Regions from separate parts of the Siphonobacter sp. SORGH_AS_0500 genome, predicted to be linked through region 1. Evidence: riboswitches for the same ligand, from Rfam matches in the RefSeq annotation. Region 1 holds a riboswitch; the other holds the start of a gene.
The links. A riboswitch is a leader RNA that binds a small molecule or an ion and turns the genes downstream of it on or off. The one in region 1 is predicted to bind cobalamin.
Positions count from the first base shown of each region.

Region 2: linked by a shared signal. The riboswitch ahead of QE357_RS15860 (TonB-dependent receptor domain-containing protein) and the one ahead of QE357_RS24205 (ABC transporter substrate-binding protein) in region 1 are both predicted to bind cobalamin.

Region 1 covers NZ_JAVIYT010000008.1:224,273-230,136, forward strand. The annotation lists gene QE357_RS24185 (bifunctional adenosylcobinamide kinase/adenosylcobinamide-phosphate guanylyltransferase) at 1-365, opposite strand, end outside; gene QE357_RS24190 (cob(I)yrinic acid a,c-diamide adenosyltransferase) at 362-940, opposite strand; gene QE357_RS24195 (ABC transporter ATP-binding protein) at 912-1,931, opposite strand; gene QE357_RS24200 (iron ABC transporter permease) at 1,928-2,965, opposite strand; gene QE357_RS24205 (ABC transporter substrate-binding protein) at 2,962-4,218, opposite strand; cobalamin riboswitch at 4,204-4,486, opposite strand; gene QE357_RS24210 (AAA family ATPase) at 4,504-5,064, opposite strand; gene QE357_RS24215 (PDDEXK nuclease domain-containing protein) at 5,302-5,864, opposite strand, start outside.
Region 2 covers NZ_JAVIYT010000001.1:3,700,313-3,706,176, forward strand. The annotation lists gene QE357_RS15840 (glycoside hydrolase family 130 protein) at 1-70, opposite strand, end outside; gene cobC (alpha-ribazole phosphatase) at 137-703, opposite strand; gene QE357_RS15850 (adenosylcobinamide-GDP ribazoletransferase) at 688-1,461, opposite strand; gene cobT (nicotinate-nucleotide--dimethylbenzimidazole phosphoribosyltransferase) at 1,451-2,467, opposite strand; gene QE357_RS15860 (TonB-dependent receptor domain-containing protein) at 2,488-4,368, opposite strand; cobalamin riboswitch at 4,482-4,759, opposite strand; gene QE357_RS15865 (gluconate 2-dehydrogenase subunit 3 family protein) at 4,981-5,592, opposite strand; gene QE357_RS15870 (four helix bundle protein) at 5,598-5,864, opposite strand, start outside.

The DNA of each region.
Region 1 (5,864 bases):
TCATTGGATATGATGATCAGCGTTGCAGGAATTTGTAACAGAGCATCAATCTCAGCTTTGAAAGCAGCTAAGGTTGATTCAAGGTTGCTGTCATGGTCCATGAATAAATTGGTTAACCATAAGGTAACACAATCAATCACCACGACCCGATGAGCCAGGGGCAGTCCGGCAAGATTTTTCTCGGCTTCCAGACTGGTCCATTCAGGACCGCGTTCCTGCTGGTGTCGCTGGACCCGTTCGGCAAATTCCTCATCCCAAATTTTAGCCGTGGCTACGTAAACGGGATTTTCTGACCAAGCCTTAGCCCGCAACTGGGCGTAACGGCTCTTGCCGCTGCGGGCTCCTCCCGAGATATAAAGGATCATTCGGCAGATTTAAAACGTTTGTAAAGGAATAGTTGCCATTTCTCCTCGGCCACTCCCGCCTGATCCATCTCGGCCCGGGCCAGAGTAAAAAACAGATCGGACAAACGATTAATATAGGCTGGAATGGCCTCGTGAACCTCATCCGTTTTAATCAGGGAAACCAGTCGGCGTTCGCCCCGACGCATTTGCGTACGAATCATGTGGCATAGGGCCGACACTTCATTCCCGCCGGGTAACAGAAAGTAATCCGAAGGAGAAGTCATCGCCGCCTCCAGTTCATCAATCCAGTTTTCGCAAAATTCGGCTCCGTCTACGGGCATAGGGTTCTTGTTTTCTTTTTTCGCGTCCGAAGGGCGAGCCAGATGCGACATCATGTCCATCATGTCCTTCTGAATTTTGTGAAGGTTGCTTTGCCAGGCATGTTCATTGCCCAGTTTCACCCGTAACAAACCAATAGTTGAGTTGACTTCATCCAACGTTCCAATGCATTCCATGCGAACATTGTCTTTATCAACCCGGCTGCCGCCAAAGAGTCCCGTCGTGCCTTTATCGCCTTTTTTTGTGTAAATCTTCATTGTCAGTGCGGTATGAATACCGATTGGAAAGTTCCTGTAATAAATCGTGAATAGAAGTAACGAAGGTTTGTTCATCAATAAACCATCCTTCGTCGGTAACTTGAACGGAATGTCTGGCCGATGCCTGAATTTGATACCCTTCGCGTGATAAGGCCCTTCGCGTCCAGAAGTAAGCGGCGGAATTACCCTGTAACTCCAAGGCTGGTCCCGTTGGAGCCGGATACATTTGAAACGTTCCGGTGGTACGGTCAAACGCAAAACCAGAAGCAGCGAACGTTCGCTCGAAGGACCCGTTGAGGACTAAATCTTCGGGAACGCCGTGCTCAAATTCTCCTTTAGCTCCCAAAAGCCATAATTCATCCGCTGCCTGAAGGGCCAGGTCCAGTTCGTGCGTAGAGAGCAAAATAGCTTTCCGGGTTTGTCGGGCCAGTTCGTGTAACAACCGCATCAGTTCCACGCGGCTGGGTAAATCGAGATGAGCCGTGGGTTCATCCAGTAAAATCAAATCCGTGTCCTGAGCCAGAGCACGAGCCAGCATTACTTTTTGACGCTCGCCATCGCTTAACTGAGGTAAGCGTCTGTTTATGAACGACTGAGTGCCCGTTAGTGCCAGAGCCCATTGAACTCGTTCCTGGTCTACTGAAGTTAAGCTTCCGAGCCAGTTGGTATAAGGCGTCCGACCCAGAGCGACCAGTTCACCAACGGTTAAATGACCCGCTTCGACCCGTTCGGTTAAGACCAGACTTAATTTTTTAGCCAGTTCAGTCGGCGGAATATGAGGAAGTCGTTTATCTCCTAGATATACGTCCCCCTCTAAGGCATTTTGTAAGCCCGAAAGGGTTCGCATGAGCGTGGATTTCCCGGCTCCATTGGGCCCGAGTAAACACACGAGTTGCCCTGCCTTGAGCTGAACGGATAAGGGTCCCGCCACCCGATGATTGCCATAACCGATGCTTAAGTGACGGGTATGTAATAACAGGTCTGCACTCATGAGAAAGAAGCTCTGAGGTTATGACGACTAACAATCATCCAAATCACGACCGGAGCCCCAAGCAAAGAAGTAACAACATTGATCGGTAAAACCGACTGGGTGCCGGGTAACTGAGCAATGCTATCGCAAACCAGCATTAAGATACTACCGATTAATCCACTGGCCGGGATGAGAATGCGGTGATTAGAAGTGCCCAGCAACGAGCGAGTTAAGTGTGGTACGGCAATCCCAATAAAGCCGATGGGTCCGCAAAAGGCTGTGATACTTCCCGTCAGAATGCTGGTACTGGCCAGAATGATGGTGCGGGCCCGGCCTACGGTTAAGCCCATACTACGGGCATACGCTTCGCCGAGTAATAAACTATTTAAAGCCTTGGACGAAGCAAAGGCGAGTATTAATCCGAAAATCACCACGGTAGAAAGCACAAGCAGATGATAATCTACCACACCGCCCAGCGAGCCAAACGTCCAGAGCAGGTATTCCTGCAATTGTTCGGGTTGACTGAAATACTGCCAGATGCTAATGATGGAAATCGTGATGGTTCCCACCATCACACCAACAATGAGCAAGACGACATGATCACGTATCCGTCCAGCAATTGACAAGACTAGCAATAACACCATCGCCGAACCCAGCGAGGCCATGAATACAATCAGCCAACTGCCTGAAATCCCTAACTGACGAATGGCATATAAACTCGTTACACTTCCGCTACCTAACATAATAGCTGCCACCCCCAGCCCAGCCCCGGCGGTAATGCCCAGTTCCGAAGGTCCCGCGAGTGGGTTTCGGAATAAGGTTTGCATTTGTAACCCACTTACTGACAGTCCCCAGCCCACCAATACGGCGGTAAGGGCTTTAGGCAAACGAATTTTTTCAATAATGAAAAGCCAGGCCGTTTGTTCAGATTGTTGGGTAAAGAGAATACGGGCCACTTCCCTGGCTGGAATCGATACCGAACCAAGCGTAAGGTTTACTAAGAAACACACCACGCTCAGCAGAATCAGCAGGCTGAATAACAGCGGTCGGGTCATTGCAGTTTTTTGTAGTAATACAGCTCGTAATCGGGTAAAAGCTCCGGGTGCAGAATCTTAATCAGGTCGGATAAAATCAGATGCGGATTAACCGCTCCCGACTCCCAGTAATCATTCGATCCACGAGCATTGGTCCGTTTGCTATAGTTATAGAGTTGACCCGTTTTGAAAGCCTTAAAATCTCCGTAACGGCTATCTTTATCAAGAATGTCTTTCTTCGTATCGCGACCGCTAATGCCGACATTCAACCAGTAATCCGCTTTCAAACCAATGGGATAAACGGCTTCAAAATTGAGAGGTAAGCTTCCCGTTGCCTTGACTTTGTCCCAGTGATAGGTAGTGCCCGCGTCCCGAAAAAACTGAGCCATATAGCTATCTCCGTTCGGAACATACCAGGCATCTTTATAACTCGTACCCGTGATAATGCTGGGCTTGTTTTTTAGGTTTTTAGTCAGGCCCGCCAGGCGTTTGTATTCCTTTTCAACCTCAGCGAATTTCTGATTAACCAATGCTTCTTTATTCAGCAAAGCCGCCATCAGTTTTACCCATTCTGCCCGTCCCAGCGGCGTATTTTCTACCCATTCGGAGTTGATTAACACCGGCACGCCTGCTGCGTTCAGGGTCTGGTACCGATCCATGCGGGCATTAGGTTGCCCTACGGTCATCACCAGATCGGGTTTTAATGCTACCAGAACCTCTTCGTTAAGCGTCTGATCTTTACCGACCTGCGTAATTTTCTTTTCATTAATCCGTTCAATGACTTTGGGTGATGATACGTATTTCAAATCGCCCAGTCCAATTAATACGTCTTCTGCCGAGAGAAAACTCAGCAAACCAATGTGGAGTGAAGACATCCCGACCATGGTTCGGAGGGGAATTTCAATAATCTGCCGATCTGCATACCCTTTGGGCCGGGGCGTACCGCGTTGCAAGAGGATGTAACGAGCGGTATCCGTGGATTTTTCAAAGGGACTGAGAATATCGACTACCTTATAGTTGGGTCGGTATTGAATGCGGAAGCCTCTGGCGTGGCTAAGTTTTACTTTTTCGGGAAAGTAATCCTGTTTAACTGAAATGTCGCCTTGTTCAGAGACGGAAGAAGTAGTACTGCATTGCGTAAAGCCTGCCATGCAGCCCAGGCTAATGAGCAAACCGAAAGCCCACCGGGTCATTGTTTTCCGGCTGGAAAAAATAGAATAATGCATCATGGTTCGTACCAGCTTTTCATCCGAAAGCTGTCGGGGGTTAACCATCAAGGCAGGTCTTCTGACTCATTCCCTCCCAAACTCCTTCCCAAGCTAGGCTCAGTGGATGTGTGTTTGGAAGTTTTGTGTGTAGGGTTTTGAGTTTTGGGTTTTGAGTTAGTCTGGCATTTGGCAGAATCAACACAAAACTCTATACTCAAAACTCATTCAACTCAACTGGAATTTACAGCAGCGGAGACTGTTTCGGGTTTACACCGAATTCCCTTTTAAATACCTTCCTTTATACAGGAGGCATACCTTCATGTATGAATGAAGGGGCAAATCTACGAAGAATTAACGGGCGGGAAAGGCTTCAACGGAAAGAAGTCCTGTCAGAGCAGAGGTGACGAAAGTAACTCGCTCATTTACTGGACCTTTGGATAATTCCAGTAACTCATACCCGCAGGTTTTGTAAACGCTGGCGATGGCCTGATAAAGCTCCTGTGCTTCCTGAAAACTTTGCCAGCGTTCGTCGTCGTTTACGTAAATTTCCAGCCAGGGCGGCGTCATAACTATCTGGTTATGGTACCGATAACGCCGAGCAGCTGTCAGGAAATCTTTGGAGACCGGTAAGCCGCCAACTTTCAGGTAAGCAATGATATCAGGAATGCCGCGATCAAAAAAGGTTAGCTCGGAAGGACTGTTTTCGAAATCCCTAATCATGGCCTCCAGAGCCAGCCGGGCAAAGCCTTCCAGATTTTTCCAGGGAACTAAGTCAGATTGAAGCTCCACTTGCTGGCGAATTAACCGACGGGAAACTTCTGCGGAAGTGGCATACCCCTGTTTCTGCAAAGCGTCAATTAAGGTAGTTTTCCCCGCCCCCGGTCCTCCAGAAATCACAATTCGATGCCTCATTTTTCTAAAACTAAAGGATAGTACATGTCGATAAAATCTTGTGTACCCGTTATTTCAGAGCTATAACCCACATTTAGGGAACAAAGCCATGAACATGTAATATTTTTTTCTCCAGAGCCAGACAGAGCTATTTCACCCTCGCAATCAGGCTGAATTTGCTTCCCGAAAGCAATAGTTAATTGTTCTATTCAAAGGGTTCTTCGTTGGTGCTGGTCTGGGGTAAGCTCGTATTGCTAATCAAATGTTATCCAATTTTTCGATTTCTTTCTTCACTTCTTCCAGCAGTTGCTGCTCGGTAGGTAAATAGAGTTGGTATTTACTGGTAATGATGGTTTTGTTACTTTCAGGCAAAGATATTTTGACCATTGCATCATTTTTATCGGTGCAAAGCAAAATGCCGATGGTGGGGTTTTCAAATTCCTGTTTTTCGTAGCGGTCATAATAATTTACGTACATCTGCAATTGCCCTAAATCCTGGTGCGTGAGTTTTTGAGTCTTTATTTCAATCACTATGAAACATTGCAACAAGCGGTTGTAAAATACCAAATCCACAAAATACTCATCCCCGTCGATATGGATTCTTTTTTGCCGGGCTACAAAAGCAAAGCCATTACCCAGTTCTAAAATAAAATCCTGCAAGTGGGTAATGATAGCCGTTTCCAGGTCTTTTTCGTAATACGATGCTTCTCTTTTAAGCCCTAAAAACTCCAGCACCATTGGGTCTTTAATGATCTCTTTGGCATCGGTGGGTTGTTTTTCATTTCGGGCTACGGCCAAAACGGCCTGTACGTCATTGCTCA
Region 2 (5,864 bases), on a different contig from region 1:
TTTGAGTAGCATTTCGACAGGCTCCGAGTGAAATCCCAACGAATAAAATAAGATACAGACGTTTATTCATAGTTGTAGTAGGTAATAATTATGTCTGCAATAACACTAATAAACACAATTATCTACTACATAAATGCTATAAAATTCGTCCTACCCATTGGTCAAGAGCAGGATTCGGGTGTAGGATAAACTGGTCAACCTGACCGTAATCAACCTTAATTTTGAAAATATTCGGCAGTGGAACGCCAATCAGATTGGCCCAGATGCAGCGTAATACCCCCGCATGCGTAACGATTGCTACGCGTTCGTAAGATTGTTGGCGTAATTCTTCCAGAAAGGCCTGAACCCGGTTACAGACCATTTCCAGGCTTTCTCCTCCGGGCGGTTGAACCCGAACAAAATCATTCATCCAGTCGGTTACTTCCTTTCCCTGTAAATCATTCCATAACTGCCCTTCCCAATCGCCGAAATTGATTTCCATTAATCGCTTCTCTTCAAGTAATAAAGAACCGGGAATCTGCTCAGCGAGTGTTAGACAACGCTTTAACGGACTAGTATAAACGACATCAAATGGCTTTGTGAACTGCCTGGTAATCTGCTGAATTTCCTGATAATAATTTTCTGATAAATCCACCTCCCGTTGACCGTAACACATTCCTTTGGTATTATGCACGGAAGTGTGCCGCATTACAAACAAATCCATATGGCGTATATACCCAGATAAAAAACTACTTCGCTAACCTGCTGAATCGCCCCGAGGCAATCGCCCGTGTAACCGCCAATCCATTTCTTAAAAAACCAGCTCAGCATTACTTTCGAGCCATAAGCCCCTAAAACAGCCAGAGCAAGCCAATAACTAGGCAGTAAAAAGAAGGTTAGGCCCGTAAATAAAACGCCTGGGATCAAGCCCTTCCAGCCTATACGACTCGATGTTGCGGCCCCTGATTTACTACTGGCTTCATCACGAACGTATTCGTGCGTTTCAGCGGCTATAGAGGCTATTAATCGGCTACTAATTTGCCCACAAAAGATGGTACTCCAGATGAGAGGCTCGGAAAGGGTAGCAATTTCTACCAGGATCAGGTATTTGAGACTCAATAACAGCCCAATACCCACGACACCGAATGTCCCCACCCGGCTGTCTTTCATGATTTGGAGAATCTGCTCTTTACTCCAGCCGCCGCCAAAGCCATCGCACACGTCAGCAAAGCCATCTTCATGGAAAGCTCCGGTCGTTAGTACACCCGCACCCATGCTTAAGAGAAGGCTGATGTTTTTGGGAAAGATAAGCGTACTACTGAAATAAACGGCGAGCATAATGGCTCCAACGATTCCCCCAATCATTGGAAAATATTTACGAGACTGCCGCATTTGTTCGGGTCCATGCCCCACCCAGGCGGGGCATGGAATCCGGGTATAAAAAAGTACCGCCGTTAATAGGATTCGTAACTCATGTATCATTCTTGTGCGAAGAAATGCCTGCTTCGTTAAAGGTGGACATCTGATTCAGGAAAGCTACTGCACTTTTCAATAAAGGATATGCCAACGCACAGCCCGTGCCTTCTCCCAACCGTAAGTTCATACGAAGAAGCGGCTTCGCTCGCAAAAAATCAAGCAGAAGGCGATGTCCCTGTTCAGCCGACTGATGACAATAAATCGCATTTTCCAGTACATCAGGCTGCATCTGGCTGGCAATCAGCAGAGCAACGGTAGAAATAAATCCGTCGACTAAGATTATCATTTTTCTCGAACGGGCCGCCCGAATGGCTCCCACCATTTGAGCAATTTCAAACCCACCGTACGTTTGAAGCATTTGGTAAGGGTCACTGCAACTCCCATTTACCCGGATGGCTTCCTTCAGAACCGTTACTTTTCGTTGTAATTGTTCGGGATTAACGCCAGTCCCTTTCCCTACGCAACTTTCAATGGGAAGGCCAGTAGCCATGCTCATCAATACACTCGATGAAGACGTATTACCGATTCCCATTTCCCCAAAACCAATCACATTGGAGCCTTTATCGTGCAGTTCATTCACAATCATGGCTCCTTTCTCCAGACAAAACCGAAGCTGTTCTGAACTCATCGCTGGCCCTTTCAAGTAACTATTTGTACCGTAACCAGCTTTGGCGTGAATCAATTGTGTTTCTTCTGAGAATTCGGCATTCACACCCGCATCAACCACGTATAACTCCAGCTCATTCTGGCGGCAGAATACGTTAATAGCGGCTCCACCCGCCAGAAAATTGAGCACCATCTGATAAGTTACTTCTGCGGGATACGCACTTACCCCTTCCTGAGCAATGCCGTGATCTGCCGCGAAGACTACCAGGGCGGCTTTTCGTAACTCTGGCGTTTCGGTTTGCTGTATACAGGCCATGCGGAATGCCAGAGTTTCCAACTGGCCTAAAGCTCCTAAAGGCTTGGTTTTATGGTCAATTTTATATTGTACTCTTTCTTCGAAGGACATAGGATCGATTATCTAATCTGCTAAAAATCAAACTTTAAGCCTATGTTGAAATTACGCCGACGGGTGTTATACCCGTAAACCTCAAAATACTGCTTATCCGTAAGGTTACGAACGTCACCGTATAGTTTGACGAAAGCATTGAACTGATATTCGGCATAAGCGTCAAGCGTCGTGTATGCATTAAGATTCACAATGCCTAGACCATATACTTTATCTTGACGATTACCCACACTCCGCATTGACAAAGAACTAAAAAAGTGTTTCGTGAACTGATAACCAATGGTTGTATTTCCCATGCACTTCGGAATTCGGAAGAGATTAAATGAGCTGGAGTCTCGACCATTAACCGTTTGAGTCACCCGACCCGTTACATACGTTAAATTACCCGAAACCACTAAATTTTTAAAGCGACTCGATACTTCAAATTCCAGCCCATGATCATTCTGACGACTATAATTCACGTACTTACCGTAAGGTTCAACGCTTAATGACTGAAAAGCAATCACGTCTTTAATAGCCCGATCGAAATAAAGAGCTCGTATAAATGATCGTTTATCCGTAGCAAATAACTGAACACCAGCCTCCAGCGAACGACTCATTTCGGGCTTCAAATCTTTGTTACCATACGGCGAATACAACTGATACAAGCTTGGGGCCCGGAATCCACTGGAAAGGTTAGCAAAGAATTTTACCTGATTGCTTAAAAGATAAGAAGGATTGATGGAATAAGTTGCGTTACTACCGTATAGGGAATGATGGTTATAGCGTCCGCCCAGTTCCAGAGCAAAGCTGGAATCGGTTCGAATCAAAGCCGTGGCATACGCACTGAATAAAGTTGTTTTCGCTAGATTTTTCTCTAAAGGTGGAGCATAAGGATTGGTTTGAGCTGTATTCTGAGTCCGCAGATCAACCCCGGTAACGAGAGTTAACCAGCTAGTAGTCCGCCAGCTATTATAGATTTCTGCAAAATGACTATTTCCCTCAAACGTGGACTTGTCCTGAACAGAATTACGTTGGAAAGCCGAGAACGCATAATTTGCCGTCAGTTTTCCAGAAGCATAACTATAATCTATCCCTGTTCCGGCCAGTTTGAAGGTGTTACGGTAATTATAGCTGGGATCATCGGTTAGGGCTCCGGCGTCAATTTCATTTTTATACCCCGAATACAGGCCCCGTACCTTCCAGATTAGATTGGGAGAAAGATTAATACCGCCGTTTAAGAGAACGTTATCCTGCCAGAAACCATCGTTATCAAAGTTCTGATTTCCTTTCGCATCATATGCCGCCGAAAATCCATCGGAACGCAATCGGGTATATTGAGCATTGAAGTAACCTACTTTTGAAGCTCCATTCACACCGACGGTTCCCCGGAAAGTACCATAACTTCCGGCCTGAACGGTGGCATGGCCTCCGATGGGTCGATACCCTTCTTTTTTAGTAAAAATGTTAATTACCCCAGCTACCGCATCCGAACCGTACAGGGTAGACTGAGCTCCCCGAATGATCTCAATTCGTTCGCATTCCCCAACCGAAAGCAGATTGAGATCAAACGTGTTATTAATCTGAGAGGGATCATAGATGGGTAAGCCATCGAGTAAAATCAGGGTGTTTCCTCCACCGGCTCCGCGTAATGAGACGGTCTGATTGGTTCCCAGCGGCCCCTGAGCCCCAACGATCATAACCCCGGCCTGACGGGTTAATAACTCGCCAAGCGATTGAGTAGCGTATTTTTGTAAAGTTGAATCGGTAAGAACGGTAACTACTTTACCCGTTTGGGATAATTTTTGTCCGGTACGATTGGCGGTGATGGTTACTTCTTCCAGTTGGGTATCCGGTTTTTGAGCCCAGACCTGCAAAGTTGTAATCAGGAGAAGAAAGGTAATTCTGGTAAATGTGTTCATGACTCCACTAATGATTAAGTAAGGAGTCTTTCGTAGAAAAGTGAATAGAAATCCGGCTGGGTGTTACCATCCAGTGCGTTGAAATTCATTCACGGCTTTTCACCCGAAAGCTCGAAAAGTATACCATTTCAGGCAGGTCTTCTGGCTCGTTTCATCTCAACCCCCACCTTCCCATACGTGTGTACAGTGGCTTTTGGAAGTTGTGTTTGAGTTTGGAGTTTAGTGTTTTGAGTTATGAAGGCTGTCAACTTTACAATCTTAACCCTAAACTCAAAACTTACCACTCTAAACTCATTAAAACTTACAGCTACGGGGATAGCCCCGGATTTACACCGGTGTTCCCTTTTCATTCAACAGAGTTTCTGCTGAAACCTAAAACGTGGGCAAAAGTATAAAAAATACTTAATGCTGACCCGGTCTTTTACCGAATCAGCATTAAGTATACCTTTCGTTCTACTACGTTTGAGAAGGTTAGCAGTAGTTTGAGAGATTTAATTTAGTTAGAAGAAGTTAGAATTAGGTGTGAGGAGTTTGATGAAAACCTCTCATTTATCTTACTTTCTCAAACTAAATCAAACTTCTCACACCTAATTCTAACCTTCTCAAACCCCATTACTCATAACTCAGGCCGTATTGCTTCAGTACCTCTTCGGGCACTCCTTCCCAGTTGTTGGGAGTATTTCCTACGTAACCCAAATCGTTGAAGCCTATGCGGGTGGTATAAAAACCGGTTAAGGTCATGTCCCGCATTTTGTTAAAGAACGCAACGCCTTGGGAGAACTGAGGTTTCGCTTGTTCAGGATAGGCAATGTCATCCACGATTTCTATCTGCTGAGCTTTTGTAAGCTCCACAAATTTCTTGCTGAAGCGTTTTCGGCTTTCATTATCTAACCAGGCCAGCCCTCCACGAAGAGGAATCTGGTGTACGGGTTGATCTTTCACCATAAATTCAATGAAAGCCGGTACACCCGCTTGCGAGGCACTGCCCGACTTCTCGTCCGCCGGAAGAATAATGTCGCACAAAACGGTGAGGGTTTTCATTTCCTGAGGTGTAAAGAACTTATCAGCCATGAGTTTGGCATCCCGGATGGCTTCCGATTTCTGCCGTCCGCCGGGCACCACCAGCGGTTTTTCGGGCGGAGCCGCTATCAGATCCGTAGAAGGAACCGTAGCCATGCCCAACGACCCCAAGGCAATCGACTTAAGTGTATCGCGACGTTTCATTTTGTTCAGTTTTCAGTTAACTGTTTTCTGTTTACAGTTGATTCGAACCAATTTTCGTAATTTATCTCAGGCTCCTTTACTTCGCTTTTCTCAGAAACTTGCTTATACTTACTTCCTTTAATCTGTGTTCTGGATAGGTAGGAAATAAATCCAGCAATCATTTTTCCCAGCTCATCGGCTTCTTCATAAGTCTTTTCAAAAGCTTGTAATGAAAGATATTTACGATCCAGAGCTCTGTATAGCTGTGATTTTACTTCCGTTAATGAGCCCTT